DNA from 2 places in the Alishewanella sp. HH-ZS genome. Region 1 is predicted to be linked to the other one. Evidence: predicted binding sites of a transcription regulator. Region 1 holds the regulator's gene; the other holds the start of a gene.
What was found. Region 1 encodes FliA, which starts transcription of late flagellar genes. Its sites were predicted from a motif close to CTAAAGNTNNNNNNNNNNNNGCCGATA; they were not measured.

Region 1 (9,108 bases):
AATGGAGCTTGGCAAAAGCATTCTAAAAGTAGCGGTAGTGGTCGGCATTGCCTATTTGCTACTAAAGCTGTTCTTTATGGATATTATGGCGTTGTCGCTAATGAGTGAGCCAAATAATATCGAATCGGCACTCTATTTTCTTGGCTGGTTGTTTTTAGGGTTGTGTGCCAGTATTTCAGTAATAGCGCTGGTCGACGCACCCTATCAAAAGTGGCATCACACCGAGCAGTTGAAAATGTCGTTGCAGGAAATCAAAGACGAGCACAAAAATACTGAGGGTAGCCCGGAAATCAAAGCCCGGATCCGCCGCACCCAGATGCAGATGTCGATGAAGCGGATGATGCAACAGGTACCTACCGCGGATGTTATCGTCACCAACCCAACGCACTATGCGGTGGCGCTGAAATATGATCAAGGCAAGTTCCGCGCGCCGGCCGTGGTTGCGAAGGGCGTGGATGAGGTTGCGATGCATATCCGTAATATTGCCAGAGAGCATAAGATCCCGGTGATTGAATCACCGGCACTGGCGCGCTCAATTTATTACACTACCAAGCTTGATCATCCAATCCCGGAACAATTGTTCGCCGCAGTAGCGCAGGTACTGGCTTATGTTTATCAGCTTAACCTTTATCGCAAAGGCAAGGGGAGCAGGCCGAAAGCACTGGCTAAAGAGTTGCCAATCCCACCAGAGGTGCGTCACTAACGCTGTAATTTTCAGCACTTAGTACAGCTCACTAACAGACTGGAATAGTTCTTGCCTAAGCAGGGGTAGTGTCAATACCTTGTCAGGCCGCTCATGCAATTTGCTCAGTATTTCAGTAAATTTGATAAAGCTCATCTTCAACACCTAAAAGGGATCGGGACGCCCATTTTGATTCTGGCCGCATTGGCGATGGTCGTGCTACCGCTGCCACCGTTGATGCTGGATATCCTGTTTTCTTTTAATATTGCGCTGGCGCTGGTGGTACTGTTGGTGACGATATATACCCGCAGACCGCTGGATTTCGGTATTTTCCCCAGTGTATTGCTGGTTGCCACTATTCTGCGTCTGGCATTGAATGTCGCCAGTACCCGTGTCGTGCTGTTGGAAGGTCATAATGGCGGGGATGCCGCAGGGGCTGTGATTGAAGCCTTTGGTTCCGTGGTTATCGGTGGCAACTATGCCGTTGGTATCGTGGTGTTTCTGATCCTGATTATTATTAACTTTGTCGTCGTTACCAAGGGCGCTGGCCGTATTGCCGAAGTATCAGCCCGCTTTACTTTGGACGCGATGCCCGGTAAGCAAATGGCGATTGACGCCGATCTAAACTCAGGCTTGATTACCCAGGAAGAAGCACGCAAGCGCCGCGAGGAGGTGACCAGTGAAGCCGACTTCTATGGCTCGATGGATGGTGCCAGTAAGTTTGTAAAAGGTGATGCCATTGCTGGTATCGTGATACTGGTGATTAACCTGGTTGGCGGTATTTTTATCGGTATGGTGCAGCATGGCCTCAGTTTTAGCCAAGCGATGGAAATCTATACCTTGCTGACCATCGGTGATGGCCTGGTGGCCCAAATCCCTGGCCTGTTATTGTCAATCGGTACCGCCATTATTGTCACCCGCCAGAATAAAGAGGGCGATCTTGGTAAAGAGATGCAAAGCCAGCTTGGTGATAATACCCATGTGCTTTTTGTTGCCGCAGGGGTTATGACCTTGATGGGGGTAGTCCCAGGCATGCCACATTTCGCCTTTCTTTCATTGGCAGCGCTTTTGGGTGGGGTGGCCTGGTATACGAAAAAATTGGCAACCACTAAGGCTGCCCAGTTACAGCAGCGACCAACCAGTGCCAGCAATGCGATGAGTGATGTGCAACCGGTAAAAGAAATTGGCTGGGATGACGTGCAAGGCGTGGATGTGATTGGGCTTGAAGTTGGTTACCGTCTGATCCCACTGGTAGACAAAGCTCAGGGTGGGGAGCTGTTAAATCGAATCAAAGGTGTTCGTAAAAAGTTATCCCAGGAGCTGGGGTTTCTGATCCCGCCGGTACATATCCGCGACAATCTGGATTTGGAACCAAACAGCTACCGGGTGGCCTTGATGGGGGTCACCAATGGTGAAGGGGAGCTGCGTCATGATAATGAGCTGGCAATCAACCCTGGTCAGGTATTTGGCACGGTGAAGGGGATTGCGACCCGGGATCCGGCGTTTGGTCTGGATGCGGTCTGGATCAGCAAAGATCAGCGTGAACATGCGCAGACACTGGGCTACACCGTGGTGGATGCCGCAACGGTAGTGGCGACCCATCTCAGTCAGATCCTGACCAATAATGCGGCCAGTTTACTGGGACATGAGGAAGTACAAAATCTGCTGGATATGCTCGGTAAGCATTCTCCGAAGCTGGTCGAAGGGCTGGTACCCGATACGCTACCGCTGACCGCAGTGGTGAAGGTATTGCAGAATCTGTTACACGAGGGGGTACCGATCCGCGATATGCGTACCATAGTGCAAACCCTGGTCGAGTATGGGGCTAAGAGTCAGGATATTGACGTCCTTACCGCCGCTTGCCGGATTGCTCTGCGCCGGTTAATTGTGCAAGAGGTCGTTGGTAGCAAGCAGGAAATTCCGGTTATTACCTTTGCACCTGAACTGGAGCAAATGCTGCATCAATCAATGCAGGCCGCGGGTAATGATGGCGCTGGTATAGAACCGGGGTTGGCCGATCGCATTCAACAGTCGCTGCAGGAAGCTCATCAGAACCAGGAATTAACCGGTGAAAGTGCGGTGATGCTGACGTCAGGAATTTTACGCTCAGTGATGGCACGATTTGTGAAGTACACCATTCCAGGATTACGGGTGTTGTCGTATCAGGAAATTCCGGACGATAAGCAGATCCGCATTGTCAGTGTCATCGGTCAGTCGAACTAGGAGTAACTCATGAAAATTAAACGCTTTGTTGCCAAAGATATGCGCAGTGCCCTGGCCGACGTTAAGGAGTTCCTTGGACCGGACGCCATTATCCTGTCCAATAAAAAAGTCGCTGAAGGCGTGGAAATCGTTGCCGCCATTGATGCTGAGCCGGCTGTCCCGAAAGCTAAAGTTGCTGCTGCACAGGTCGAAGGCATTACACCTCCGGCTAAGCGCAATGAACCCAGAGTTAATCTGGCCATTACCGACGAAGCAGAGCCAGCAGATTCACTACGTGCCTTGCTGGAGCGTCAAATGCAAAAGCAAGGGCAAGTGCCGGACGCGCCAAAAGCTGCCAGCGCTGCGCCCAAACCCACGCTGCAAAAAGCCAGTCAGTTCGAACGTCAAAATCCTGTCGCTGCGACCCCAGCGCCGCAATGGCAGGAAATCAGTAAACTGCAACAACAACAGGCTGAGCTGATGCAACAGCAGTTTAGCAAGATGCAGGCTGAGATGTTGTCGATGCGGCAATTGCTGCAGCATCAGGTATCTGGCCTGATGTGGCAGGAACTGGCGCGGCGTGAGCCGGTGCGGGCACTGGTCATTGAAAATCTGCGTCAGCTCGGTTTATCAGAGCTGGTCGCCGATCAACTGGCGTGTTTTATGCCGGAAGATTTAAATACGCAGGATGCCTGGCAAACTGCGCTCGAGTTACTGGCTGGCCAGGTGAGTACTACTCAGGACGATATTTTGCGCCGCGGTGGCGTGGTGGCGCTGGTCGGCCCTACCGGCGTAGGTAAAACTACCACCGTAGCCAAGTTGGCCGCAGCCTTTGCCAAACGTCACGGTACCGATCAGGTCGCGTTAATTACCACCGATTGTTTCCGCATTGGTGCCTTTGAGCAGTTAGCGACCTTTGGTCGTATTATTGGCTGTCCGGTTAAGCAGGCTAAAGACAGTGAAGAATTATCTATCTTGTTGAATCAACTACAACAACGTAAACTGATCCTGATTGACACTGCCGGCATGAGCCAGCGCGATCTACGACTGGCTGAGCAGCTGGCGTCACTGGTGCACAACACCCGTGTCAAAATTCGCAGTTATCTGGTATTGTCAGCGACAGCGCAGGCCCGGGTGATGCAGGAAACCGTGCTGCAATTTAAACGTTTGCCACTGGCAGGCTGTATTTTTACTAAGCTGGACGAGTGTCTCAGCCTGGGAGAAGCGTTAAATATCGCTATCCAGCATGCGCTACCCATTAGCTATCTGACCGATGGCCAACGGGTGCCGGAAGATTTACAGATCGCTGATGCGCAGACACTGGTCGATAATGCCGAACAGTTACGTCTGGCGCATAGCCAACCAGCTCATCAGTGGTATCCGCAAGAGCAGACGGATGCCTTATATGCATAAGAAGTCAATAGCAGAAGATCAGGCCAGCGGCCTCAGACGCATGAATAGACAAAAAGTAAAAGTGATCTCCGTTACCGGTGGTAAGGGCGGGGTCGGAAAAACTAATATCACGCTGAACCTGGCGATGGCATTGGCGCAAATGGGCAAGAAAGTCCTGGTGCTGGATGCTGATCTGGGTTTGGCAAATTGTGACGTGATGCTGGGTTTGCGGGTTGAACGCAATCTTTCTCACGTATTAAGTGGTAAAGCCAGTCTGGACGATATTCTGGTAGAAGGCCCTTTTGGCATTAAAATTGTCCCCGCCACCTCGGGTAATCAGGATATGACTGAATTATCGCCGGTGGAGCATGCCAGCCTAATCCGTGCCTTCAGCGAGCTGGAAACGCCGATCGACGTGTTATTGGTTGACACGGCTGCCGGAATTTCCGACATGGTGCTCAGCTTTTCCCGCGCCTCGCAGGATGTGTTGGTGGTGGTTTGCGATGAACCGTCATCCATCACTGATGCTTATGCGTTAATGAAAATCCTCAGCCGCGACCACGGTGTTGAAAAATTTAAAATAGTTGCCAATATGGTGCGAAGTAGCAAAGAAGGTCTGGAATTATTTGCTAAACTAACCCGGGTAACAGACCGTTTTCTGGATGTAACGCTGGAGCTGGTTGCAACCGTACCGCAGGATGAAAATGTCCGCCGGGCGGCGCGTAAACAAAAAGCCTTTATTGATGCTTACCCAACCACCGCAGCCAGTATGGCGGTGAAAGCGCTGGCGCTAAAAGCAGCTAAGTGGCCTTTGCCTGAAAATGCTTCCGGCCATTTGGAGTTTTTTCTGGAGCAGCTTGTCCAGCCACAATCTGAGTAGGGGGTTCTTTGAACAGTAAGTTGGCCGCATATGGTGGTATTGATCACATGCAGCAACTAGTGGAGCGCCATGCACCACTGGTCAAACGCATCGCCTATCATTTATTAGCCCGGCTACCGGCCAGCGTACAGGCCGATGACCTGATCCAATCCGGTATGATTGGCTTAATTGAAGCCGCCAAAAATTTTGATGGTAGCAAAGGGGCCAGTTTTGAAACCTTTGCCGGCATTCGTATTCGGGGTGCCATGCTAGATGAAATAAGGCGTGGCGACTGGACGCCGCGCTCGGTGCATCGTAATGCCCGCTTAATCGCCGATACCATTGCTGAGCTCGAAGCTCAACTTGGGCGTGATGTTCGTGATTATGAAGTTGCAGAAAAACTTGCTATCTCTTTAGATGAATATCATCATATGCTTAGTGATGTGAGTTCGGGTCGGATTATCGGCATCGAAGACCTCGGTATCTCCGAAGATGTTTTGGTGACGGCTGAGGATTCAGATACCGATCAGCTGTACCATGAGCAGGCTAATGAGGCGTTTAACGCGGCACTGGTGAAACATATCAGTAGTTTGCCGGAGCGAGAGGCATTAGTCTTATCACTGTATTATAATGACGAACTAAACTTAAAAGAAATTGGGGCTGTACTGGATGTCAGTGAGTCCCGGGTCAGTCAGATTCATAGTCAGGCATTAGTGCGGTTAAAAGCCCGAATGCAGGCTTGGTTGTAGTGTATCCTGAATAATGGGATGACGTGCTCTTCGGAGGGGACTTTGGATAAGAATATGAAGATTCTCGTAGTCGACGATTTTTCGACCATGAGACGGATCATCAAGAACCTGTTACGCGATTTAGGCTTTACCAATATTTCAGAAGCGGATGACGGCAGCACGGCTTTGCCGATGTTGCAGAATGGCGATTTTGATTTCGTGGTAACCGACTGGAATATGCCTGGGATGCAGGGGATTGACCTGCTACGTGCGATCCGGGCAGATGCGAAACTTAAGCATATACCGGTATTGATGGTGACTGCCGAAGCCAAGAAAGAGCAGATTATTGCTGCCGCTCAGGCTGGCGTGAATGGCTATATCGTCAAACCTTTTACTGCAGCAACATTACAGGAAAAGCTGGCGAAAGTATTCGAACGGATCGGCTAAGCCGGAGCTGACCAAGGAGTGACGCCATGTCTGCCAATTCGGCTCCGTTAATCACGCTAGACCAAGCCAGAGAGCTGGTACAACTGTTGGAGATGGGCGAGCAGGACATCGCCAACCAATTGGTACAGCAACTCGGTATGCCCGGCTCGTCGGAATTATTTGCCGAGGTTGGCAAACTGACCCGGCAATTACACGAGTCATTGAAAAACTTTCAGATTGATCCCTCGCTAAACAATATTTTGGTTGAAGATATCCCCGATGCCAAAAAGCGCCTTAACCACGTTATTGATATGACTGAGCAAGCGGCTAACCGGACTATGGATGCCGTAGAGTCATGCTTACCTATTGCCGATCAAATCAGTCAGCAACTCAATCAGTTGTTGCCAAGATGGCAGAAACTGATGAAGCGCGATCTGGAATTGGGTGAATTCAAAACCCTCTGTCATGGCATTGATGCTTTTCTGGCAGAGACGGTGACGGAGTCAAACCGACTGAATCAATTATTGACTGACGTATTAATGGCGCAGGATTATCAGGATTTAACCGGTCAGATTTTACGCCGGGTCATCGAATTAGTCCGTGAAGTCGAAGAGAGCCTGATCGGCCTGCTTACTGCTTTTGGTAACAGTAACGTGCAGGTAATGGAACCCAAAGCTGCCAAACGAAAGATTGAAGCTAATGAAGCTGAGGGGCCTATTATTGATAAAGAAGGCCGCAATGATGTCGTCAGTGGTCAGGACGATGTGGATGACTTACTGTCGAGCTTAGGTTTTTAACAGAGGTGTTTACTGATGAGTTTTGATATGGATGAAGACATCCTCCAGGATTTTCTGGTCGAAGCCGGTGAAATACTAGAGTTGTTGCAGGAACAGCTGGTCGAGCTTGAGAATAACCCTCATGACACTGCTCTGTTAAATGCCATTTTCCGTGGTTTCCATACAGTAAAAGGTGGGGCTGGTTTCCTGTCACTGACCGAATTAGTTGATGCCTGTCACGGCGCTGAAAACGTGTTTGATATACTTCGCACCGGTAAGCGCAGTATCACCCCCGAGCTGATGGATGTGATCTTACAGGCTCTGGATGTGGTCAATGAAATGTTTACTGAGGTGAAAGCACGTCAGCCGTTGACCCCGGCCGATCCTCAGCTATTAGCGGCACTGCATTTCTATTCCGAGCCGGAAACACCCGGCGAGGCAGCACCTCAGGCAGCCAAGGCTGCACCTGCGGTTACAGCTCCGGTTGCGCCACAGGTTACAAAGGTACAGCAACCAACCGCTTCACCCGATAGCGATGATGTCGATAGCATCACCGAGGATGAATTTGAGCGTATGCTCGATGAGTTACACGGTTCGGCCGCTCCTGGTCGCACCGAAGTGGCTGCCAGTGCGCCAGCGGCGCCAGTGAGCGCAGGCGATGATATTACTGATGATGAGTTTGAAGCCTTACTTGACCAGCTGCATGGCAAGGGGAGCTTTAAGCCGGAAGTGCCTGCTGCACCAGCTGTGACAGCTACTGAGCCGGCCGCGCCCGCGGCCAAGGCTGATGAAATTACTGATGACGAGTTTGAAGCCCTGTTGGATCAGCTGCACGGCAAAGGCAAGGCGCCAGTAACCCCGGCAGCGGCTAAAGCAGAAGTTCCGCCGCCAGCACCGGTTGCCGCTCCTGCTGCCGCGCCGGTCAAAGCCACAGAGGCACCGGTTGCACCAGCTGCCGGTAATGCCGCTGCGGCAGATAAAGGTGCCGTCGCAGCAGAGACTACGGTGCGGGTTGATACTAAACGCCTGGACCAGATTATGAATATGGTCGGCGAACTGGTATTAGTCAGAAACCGGCTGGTCAGTTTATCGGGCTCTGCGCAAAACGAGGAAATGAGTAAAGCCATTGCTAACCTGGATGTGGTGACTGCCGATATTCAGGGCGCGGTAATGAAAACGCGAATGCAGCCAATTAAGAAAGTATTTGGCCGTTTCCCGCGCGTGGTGCGCGATCTCGCCCGTTCACTAAAAAAAGATATCGATCTGGTGCTGGAAGGTGAAGAGACCGATCTGGATAAGAACCTGGTCGAAGCATTGGCCGACCCATTGGTGCATTTAGTGCGAAACTCGGTTGACCATGGTATTGAATTACCAGATGTGCGTCAGGCTGCCGGTAAGTCGCGTACAGGTGTGGTCAAGTTAGCCGCGCAACAAGCCGGTGACCATATCCTGCTGACAATTCAGGACGATGGCGCCGGTATGGATCCGGAGAAGCTGAAAAACCTGGCGATCAAGCGCGGCGTTATTGATGCCGATACTGCAGCGCGGATGTCAGATACCGATGCCTTTAACCTGATTTTCGCACCGGGTTTTTCAACCAAAGAACAGATCTCAGATATATCCGGCCGCGGTGTCGGTATGGATGTGGTGAAAACCAAGATCACCCAACTCAACGGTACTGTGCATATTCACTCCAAACTGGGTGAGGGTACCTTGCTGGAAATCAAGGTACCTCTGACGCTGGCGATCCTGCCAACGCTAATGGTAATTGTCGGTAAGCAAACCTTTGCCTTACCTCTGGCAGGTGTGAGTGAAATTTTCCACCTCGATCTGGCAAAAACCAATATTGTTGACGGTCAGCTAACAATTGTTGTTCGCAACAAAGCCATTCCATTGTTCTACCTCGAGCACTGGCTGGTGAAAAACTCGGATAAAAAACTGCGTCGGGCCCAAGGTCATGTGGTCATAGTGCAAATTGGTCAACAGCAGGTCGGTTTTGTGGTTGATCAGTTGATTGGTCAGGAAGAGGTTGTGATTAAAGCG
Region 2 (9,108 bases), on a different contig from region 1:
TGCCTGCGATCAAAGAGGCATTGCTGAAACAATTACTGGACCGTCACGGCACAGGCCGCATCCTGTTCCGTAACAGCCGTGCCGGTATTAAAGGCTTTCCAAAACGCCATGCGGTTCCGGCGCCGCTCAGCTTGCCTGCCCAGTATGAAAATGCATTAAAGGTGTTTCAGAATTTGCAGCAGGACGCACCACTGCTACACCGGGTGCAGGCACAACTCTTTCCCGAACAGGTATTTCAGGATTTTGAGGGTTCGAGCAGCCAGTGGTGGCAATTCGATCCCAGAGTCAGCTACTTGCTGGATCTGTTAAAACAACATCGGCCGGCGAAGTCTCTGGTGATTTGTAGCAAAGCAGCCACCGCCATAGCGCTAGAGGAGGCGTTACGCACCCTGGCCGGAGTAAGAGCCGCTGTGTTTCACGAAGGCATGAGCATTCTGGAGCGTGATAAAGCCGCGGCCTACTTTGCGCAGGAAGAATACAGCGCCCAGGTACTGCTATGCTCAGAGATCGGTAGTGAGGGCAGGAATTTCCAGTTTGCGCATCATCTGGTGCTGTTCGATTTACCACTGAATCCGGATCTGCTGGAACAGCGTATCGGTCGCCTGGACCGGATCGGGCAGCAACAGGATATCCAGATCCACTTACCCTATTTTGCCGGCACCGCGCAGCAATTGCTATTTGACTGGTATCAGCAAGGCTTGGATGCCTTCGCCCAAACCTGCCAGAGCGGACGAATTATTTTTGAACAACAACAGCAACAGCTGTTGCAACTGCTTGCCTCGGCGGCCTGTCAGTCTGAATCGGTTCTGGCTTTTATCAGCGACACCGCAAGCCTGGCAGCCCGGTTACGACAGCAACTGGAGCAAGGACGTGATCAGCTACTTGAACTTAACTCCGCTGGCGGTAGCAAAGCAATCGAGTTAGCGACAGCAATCAGTCAGTTGGATCAGGATGTGCGGTTACCGATGCTGATGTTTAAAGCCTGGGACCTGCTGGGCGTCGCTCAGGAAGATCGCTCAGACACCAGCATTATCTTGCGCCCGTCGGAACAATTGCAGCTGAACTACCCCGGGTTGGACGATGAAGGCACTACCGTCACCTTTGACCGCTTAACGGCGCTGGCAGAGGAAGATATCCAGTTTCTAAGCTGGGATCACCCGATGGTCACCGGCACTTTGGATCTGCTAAGCAACGAGCACTTTGGCAATAGCTCTGTCGCCCTGCTACCGAACAAGGCGTTACCGGTCGGCAGCTTCTTTGTCGAACTGATTTTTATCGCTGAAGCCAGCGCACCGGCTATTTTGCAGCTTAACCGTTATCTGCCGCCAACGCCCATTCGCTTGCTGCTGGACAAAAGCGGTAAAGATCTGGCGGCAAAAGTGCCCTTTGATAACTTTAACCGTCAGCTAAAACCCGTAGGTCGGCAAACCGGAGCCAAATTGGTTAATGCGTTACAGAATCTGATCCATCCTTTACTGGCTGCGGCGGAGCAACAGGCAAACAGTCAACTGGCGGCACTCAAAGCTGAGGCTGTTAGCCAGTTACAACAGCAATTGACTGCCGCAATCCAACGTCTGCTGGCGCTGCAAAGCGTTAATCCACTGGTTCGGCCGGAAGAAATTCATCACCTGCAAGCACTGCGGCAGCAAGGCGAGGAATACCTTGCGAAGGCTCGTCTAAAACTAGATGCGATCCGGGTTATCGTAGTGAGCCACGACTAGTATGCTATTGGATTATCGCCCACCTCTGTCACCCTATCTGGACATTTTGTATCAGGATGACCAGTTAGTGGTGTTGAATAAACCCAGTGGCCTGCTCTCTGTGCCAGGCAAAGCTGCCGAGCATTTTGACAGCGTGCAGTACCGGGTACAGCGGGTCTGGCCACAGGCAAGTGTGGTGCACCGGCTGGATATGGCGACCTCAGGTCTGATGGTAATGGCACTGACCAAGGAGGCGCAGCGTGAACTCAACCGGCAATTTTCGGAACGGACGATCAAAAAACGCTACCTGGCAAGAGTAAGCGGTTGTATTACGGCAGATCGGGGAAGTATTGAGTTACCATTGATCTGCGACTGGCCGAACCGCCCTAAGCAAAAGGTCTGTTATCAATATGGGAAAGCCTCTCTGACCCACTTCCGGGTATTACAGCGCACTGTAGACAGCAGCCTGGTTGAGCTAGAGCCGGTAACCGGACGCTCACACCAGCTCAGAGTACACCTACAATTCCTTGGCCATCCGATCCTGGGCGATAAATTTTACAATCCGGATTTCCAGCAAATCGGGCGGCTGCAACTGCATGCCACCGAACTCTGCCTGGTGCACCCGGAAACAGCTGAAAACTTGACTTTTTTTGCAAAATGCCCGTTTTAAGCTAAAATTTAGAACTTTATTAACCTAACATTCAGTTTTACTGGTTAAGATGCCACTGTCGTAAAATTAAACGCTTAAATTTGTTCAAAACTAATAATACTGTCAAAACAATATGGTAAACTATTACAAGTTTGCTAAGTTGGATGAATCAAAGGAGAAACGGATGAAACTGAAAGCAACCGCCATTGCAGTTCTGGCTGCATTACCACTGCTGAGCGCACAGGCCTTTGCCAACGCTCCTTCAGCAAAGGACCTGGAAAAGAAAGTCTTCGGCTCATTATTCGGCGAAAGCTACTGGACTGATAACCGTAAAGGCCAATCAGCTGCATGGGATAACGTCGATAACGGTTGGGGCGTCGGTGTAGAAATTGGCTACCGCCTGAATGAAACTTGGGGCGTGCGTGCTGAGTATGCCCGCCAAAGTCTGGACTCATTAACGCAAAGTTCACGCGTTACCGGTGACCGCTTTGGTGTTGATGCAATGTATCACATCCCGAATTCAAATGTTTACCTGGTCGGTGGCTGGAAACACTTTGAACACAACATCGCATTTGACGCTCTGAACGTCGGTGTGGGTTACCGTTACTTCATCAACGAAAGCGTTGCCTTATTCGCTGAAGGTAACCGTTTCCGCGGTATTAGCCGTGGTCAGTGGAATGATGCCTCGATCAAGTTCGGCGCCAGCTGGATTTTCGGTGCGGCAGCAGCTCCTGCGCCAACTCCAGCGCCACAACCTGAGCCAGCTCCGGCCCCAGTAGTTGTAGACTCTGACGGTGACGGCGTGCCAGATAGCCGTGACAAGTGTCCGAATACACCAGCAGGTCAGAAAGTTGATGCTGATGGTTGTACCATCTACACCGAGAAAATGGACCGTGTTGGTGACGTAGATATCGAAGTTCGCTTCGCTTTCGACTCTGCCACTGTGTCGCCAGAAGGCCGCACTGAAGTTAACAAACTGGCAGCGTTCATGAAGCGTTTCCCAGAGTCAGTGGTTTTCATCGAAGGTCACGCCTCTAACATCGGTAAACCAGAATACAACATGCGCTTATCTGAGCGTCGTGCTAAAGCCATCGCTGACCTGTTAGTTGCTCAGGGCATCGAAAGCTCACGCATTACCTCAAAAGGCTTTGGTGTAACTCAGCCTCGCGTACCTGGTAACAGCCGTGAAGCTCATGCTGCTAACCAGCGCATCGAAGCTAAAGTAACTGCCAAAATCAAAGAGCCAGTGATGCGTTAATCGCCACTTAATGCTCAAAAAAGCCGCTGACAACAGCGGCTTTTTTATTTTCCGGGGTATTAGATAAAATTTCAGTTGCCGCGCCGGGCGAAGGCTGCTAATTTTTAGCTCGCTATACTAAGCTCCGGGAACGAGTAATGATGTCTTGTTTTGTCAAATTCTGTTTAACTGCCACCTTGCTGCTTGGTAGCACCACTCTGCTAGCTGAAACAGCCAACTCTGAGTCCTTAGTTCAACTGGAACAAGCTGCGCATGTTTGTAATGATGAGCAGGAAGCAAAACGACTGGCCGCCAATGACCACCTAAGAGAAATGGCCAAAGCGCTGGTTGAATTTAAAGCCACAAAGTATTGTTTTATTTTACAACCGTCGGTACTGGTCAGATTGTTGGAACACCACGGTAGCTATGTTAAATTCAGTCACGATAATAAAGTCCTTTATACCTTCAGTGAACACCTGCAAAGCGCGAATTAACCTCTGGTGACACATGTGGACCAGCTGCAGGCTATAATACTGCTAACGGCTTAAGTTTTAGCAGCCACGACCGATACCATATTATCTGGCTCTTCGGGTGTCACTATGCCAACATTTCGCGCTCTACAACTCTTTTGTTTACTATCCTTTGCCAGTCCTGCGTTAGCAAACTGGCAGGATGTGATACGCCAACACCCCGGCCTCGAACTCACAACATTAACCACCGCAGAAAACTCAATCCAAGTAGCCAGAGTCTCAGCCGTGCCCCTTCAAAGTAAAGGCACCGTAATTTTTATGCCCGCACAGCAGCGCCATTTGCTTAGTCCGCAGCTTTGGGGTTATTTGTTTAAGCACTTGCCTGCTTCCGGTTGGAACATTTTGGCGCTGCCTGAGCTGCAACAGCAGAGTACTGTGGACGCTGCGACAGCGCTGGCTGCAGATAAAGTTCAGCTGGCAGCGCGCTGGCAAGCTTTACAACAACTGACACCTTCAGGCCCACTAATCATAATAGTTCAGGGAGAAGCCGCTGGGGCCTGGCATGCCTTGATGATGGAACAGGACGAGCTGAATATCGCTGCGATAGTCAGTATCGGAGCCTACCTGAAAGATCCAGCACAACAGCGGCAGCTACAGCAACAAATGACTAACCTCAGAGTGCCCGTCCTGGATCTGCTTACAGGTGCCGATCATCTTTGGTCAGTTTCGGATAGCCAGCGCAGACAACAGCTAGCGCGAACACAGTACAATCCACTTTACCGGCAACGCTATTTACCGGAAATGCATTATCACTCCAGTCAACAAGAATGGTTGTTTAAAGAAATTTATGGCTGGCTCAGTAGTCTGGGGTTTTAGTCTCCTTAACCCGCTTTTACCCGCTGCTGCTTGATAAACTCGTATGCGGCCTGTATTTCCTGCGAGCGCTGCTTAGCAACTTCCAGCATCGCTGCAGGCACCCCTTGCGACACCAGTTTATCTGGATGATGCTGAGCCATCAGCTTACGGTACGCCCGCTTAAGCTCCAATTCGCTACACTCGGGACTGCAATCCAGCAACTGATAGGCAGCTGTTAAAGTAAGCCCATGTGAAGTGCCCGGCGATTGTTCCTGCCGCGACTGGTAAGAGCGTAATAATTGCTCTAATACCTGTTGCGAGATCTTAAGCTCTTCCGCGATAACGGTCAGTAGGCGCCGTTGCTCAGCCATAATTTTACCTTCGGCCCAAACCGTACCCAATTGTACTTCCAAAAACAATTGCAGCACCTCTGGCCGGGAGCGATAGCACTGATAAAAGGCCTCTAGCTGCTCCCGAAACGGGAAATTCACAACTTTACCGTCACGAAATGCTGCCTGCGCCTCGCGCTGCTGGCTGGCGGTTAATCCCAGCTGTTGCATAAAACGATTGGCTTGTGCAATGTGCGCTTGCGTTACCACGCCACGTGCTTTCGCCAGGTGGCCCATCACCGCAAAACTGCTGTACATAAACAGGTTTTGCTCGTCTTCAGGCTGTAGCCGCTGACGTATCTGCGCCCAACGTTTCAAAAACCATTGATCGGCAAGGTGTCCCAACAATACGCCAAGTACCAGCCCTGGCAGTTTTAGTAATGCCAGGCCGAATAAGGCACCCAATACTTTACCCCACACCTGAACTTCTCCGTCTTGATTTAACCTAAGCAGCTGTCCGGCCGGACAATCCCGACTTTCGCCTAGCGGCACTATATCGGATTAGCAGGATTTCTAAAATTGATTTATCATAGCAAACCCGCGCAACGCGGCACGGGTAAAGTATTTACGAGAAGAAGGCATGAAACAGGGTTTAAGTTTAGCAGGACTCATCTGGGCGGCGTTGCACGCCACACAGGCACAAGCTCAACAACCTGCCCCTGCCCTTTGTTATCAGCCATTGATTATACCAGAGGTCTTGCAATCGACGGTCGCAAGCGATAACAGCATACGCATTTTCTCTGATACTGTAGCATTACAGGATAATCAGCACGCTAACTTTTCCGGAAATGTTCAGATTGTTCAACGCGACACGCTATTACAGGCTCCTCAGGCACGGTATAGCGCCAGCAACCAACAACTGATCGCCGATGGCGGTATTGAATACTACAACAGTGACTTATATGTCAGTGGCAGCCGCTTTTCAGCCGACCTTGCCAACAATAGCGCCCAATTATCGGATGCCAGGTACCAATTTATCAGCCAGGCAGGTCGGGGAGAGGCAAAGGCATTAGTCGCTTCTGCTGAGCAATTGTATCTGCAACAGGCATTATTTACTACCTGCCCACAACAAGATGATAGTTGGGGGCTTTATGCCGAAGAAATTAATATTGCCGCCGACTCTGGCTGGGGTGAAGCTCATCATGCGGTATTCCGTATCAAGGATGTGCCGGTCTTCTATATCCCCTATCTGACCTTCCCGGTAGATGATCAGCGGAAAACCGGCTTGCTAATCCCCAAGGTCGGCAGCTCACAACGGGTTGGATTAGATTTAGAACTCCCCTATTACTTTAATCTGGCTCCGAACTATGACCTGACCCTGACCCCACGTTATATGAGCAAAAGAGGTACGCAGTTAAAGTCTGAGTTTCGCTATCTGACGGAAGCACATCAGGGGCAGATGCAGCTAGAGTATTTACATAGCGATAATGATAAGCCAACAGGTTTTGGGCAACGTTATCTGGGCCATCTTAGTCATCGGTCGGACTTTAGTGAACGGTGGCGCGGCTATGTTGATTTTACTGATGTCAGTGATGATGCCTATCTCACCGAACTAGGCTCTGATTTTAATAACCAAAGCGATACCCAGTTATATCGTGAAGCGAATCTTAGTTATTTCGGGGACAAAGTTCACTCTCAGTTGAAATTACAGGGTTTTGAGATCCTGGGAAATTACAACAGAGCCTATCATGCTGTGCCACAACTGAGCTTGGCATCAGCAAGTCCGTTGCAGCTAACCGATAATCTGCAGTGGTTATGGCAGGGGCAGTATGCGCATTTTCGTAATGCCGATGCGTTCTACACCGCTGCCGATCGGATCCATTTGGAACCGACAATCAGATTGCCCTTTATCACGCCCGCTTTTGAGCTAACTGCCGAAAGCAGCCTGCTATATACCTATTATCAACAACAAAGTGAGCAACAACTCAGCGCTGAGCAGGAAAAAATCAGCCGGACACTGCCCAAGGTTCGCCTGCATGCCAGAGTAAACTTTGAGCGAGAGTACGACTGGTTCGGCGAACAGGCACTGCAAACCTTTGAACCCCAGCTGCAGTATCTGTATATACCCTACCGCGATCAGAGCCAGATTGGTCTTTATGACACCACCCGCTTACAGGACGACTACTACGGTTTGTTCCGGCAGAATCGCTTTTCTGGCCAGGATCGCATTAACGAGGCTAATCAATTGACTGTGGGCTGGACTACCCGCTTTTACGACAATACTGATAATGAGTTGTTTCGCTTTAGTCTTGGCCAGATCTTCTTTCTGAAAGAACCGGAAGTGACTAACGATGTGCTGACCCAGGATCTGGTTTCAACCGAATCGATGCTCGCGTCGGAAATGATTTGGCATTGGTACCGCCGTTGGTACGTTAGCAGTGCATTACAATATGATATCGATAGCAAAAAGCTGATAAAAAGTAATGCCAGTTTAGACTACCGTGGTAGCGAGAATACCTTGTTGCAATTGAACCATCGTTACAGTCGGGCTGTCTCAGGTGTGGAAATCCAGCAACTGGGCTTATTTGGTGCTATCCCTCTGCAACAAAACTGGCAACTGATTGCCAGTTACTATCGGGATGTGACAAATCGTCGTATGATAGACGCTAATCTCGGACTGCAATATGAATCATGCTGTTGGGCTGTACGTCTTGTTGCCAGAAGGCAAGTACGAGCTGATCTGGAAAGTGGCATTACCGATTTAAATCAGTTCGCCCGTCTGGACAGTGGCTTTAGTCTGCAGTTTGTGTTCAAAGGTTTTGGCGATAAAGCAGGTTTTGGCGTTGCCGATATGTTGTCGAACGGCATTTTTAGCTATCGGCGCCCGTATTTATTAACAAATTAATGTAGGAACTTATGAAGTTACAACAACTTATCTGTGCATTCTTGCTTGGCGCCGCTAGCCTCACACTTTGTGCGGCTGAACGCGAAGTCGATCGGGTGGCTGCCATTGTAGATAATGGCGTGATTTTAAAAAGCGATATTGATGAGATTGTTGAACGGGTAAAACGCAATGCACAAGCTCAGGGCCAGACTCTGCCGTCTGAGCAGGCGCTGCGCACTCAGGCTACAGAGCGCTTGATTATGACCAGTCTACAGTTGCAGATGGCGCAGCGTATGGGGTTACAAATTTCCGATGCTCAATTGGACGATACCATCCGCAATATTGCTCAGGGCGAAAATATGACGCTGGAGCAATTCCGTCAGCGCGTCACCGCGGAAGAGGGTAATTATGAGCGCTTCCGGGAAAAGGTACGCGAAGAAATTATTACCAACGAGGTGCTACGGGCTAACGTACAACGCCGAATTTATATCAGCCCGCAAGAGGTCGATAACCTGCTGAAGCTGATGGAAGAACAGGGTGCCATTAATGAGCAGTACAAACTGGGACATATTCTGATTGCCATTCCGAGCCAGGCGACGACTGAGCAAATCAACGATGCGCGTGAGCGTGCCGAGCAGGTCATTAAGCTACTACGCGAAGGCAGTGATTTCCGCCGCATAGCTATTGCCTCTTCCAGTGCGGCTAATGCTCTGGAAGGTGGTGAACTGGACTGGATGGGTATTAACGAAATGCCCACTCTGTTCTCAGAGGCCATTCGTGGCCGTAAAAGAGGCGATTTGGCAGGGCCCCTACGCTCTGGTGCCGGCTTTCATATTCTGACCATTTTCGATATTCGTGGCGAAAACGTAACAGAATTACAGGAAGTTAAAGCCCGGCATATTCTGGTGAAACCTTCGATTATCGTCAGTGAAGAACGTGCTCGCGCTTTGCTGAATGATATCCTGCAAAAAGTTCAGGCTGGTG

Region 2: A9165_RS06855 (DUF3530 family protein) is a predicted target of FliA. The motif match lies at 4,130-4,156, and genes of this name have one in related genera.

What each region holds. Positions count from the first base shown of each region.
Region 1 covers NZ_LZEJ01000004.1:40,091-49,198, reverse strand. Annotated here, with positions in the region: gene flhB (flagellar biosynthesis protein FlhB) at 1-703, shown strand, start outside; gene flhA (flagellar biosynthesis protein FlhA) at 797-2,905, shown strand; gene flhF (flagellar biosynthesis protein FlhF) at 2,915-4,297, shown strand; gene A9165_RS02605 (MinD/ParA family protein) at 4,290-5,156, shown strand; gene A9165_RS02600 (RNA polymerase sigma factor FliA) at 5,165-5,884, shown strand; gene cheY (chemotaxis response regulator CheY) at 5,927-6,310, shown strand; gene A9165_RS02590 (protein phosphatase CheZ) at 6,337-7,086, shown strand; gene A9165_RS02585 (chemotaxis protein CheA) at 7,102-9,108, shown strand, end outside.
Region 2 covers NZ_LZEJ01000012.1:68,161-77,268, forward strand. Annotated here, with positions in the region: gene rapA (RNA polymerase-associated protein RapA) at 1-1,721, shown strand, start outside; gene A9165_RS06840 (RluA family pseudouridine synthase) at 1,723-2,370, shown strand; gene A9165_RS06845 (OmpA family protein) at 2,534-3,607, shown strand; gene A9165_RS06850 (hypothetical protein) at 3,745-4,080, shown strand; gene A9165_RS06855 (DUF3530 family protein) at 4,375-4,932, shown strand; gene djlA (co-chaperone DjlA) at 4,938-5,720, opposite strand; gene A9165_RS06865 (LPS-assembly protein LptD) at 5,881-8,145, shown strand; gene surA (peptidylprolyl isomerase SurA) at 8,157-9,108, shown strand, end outside.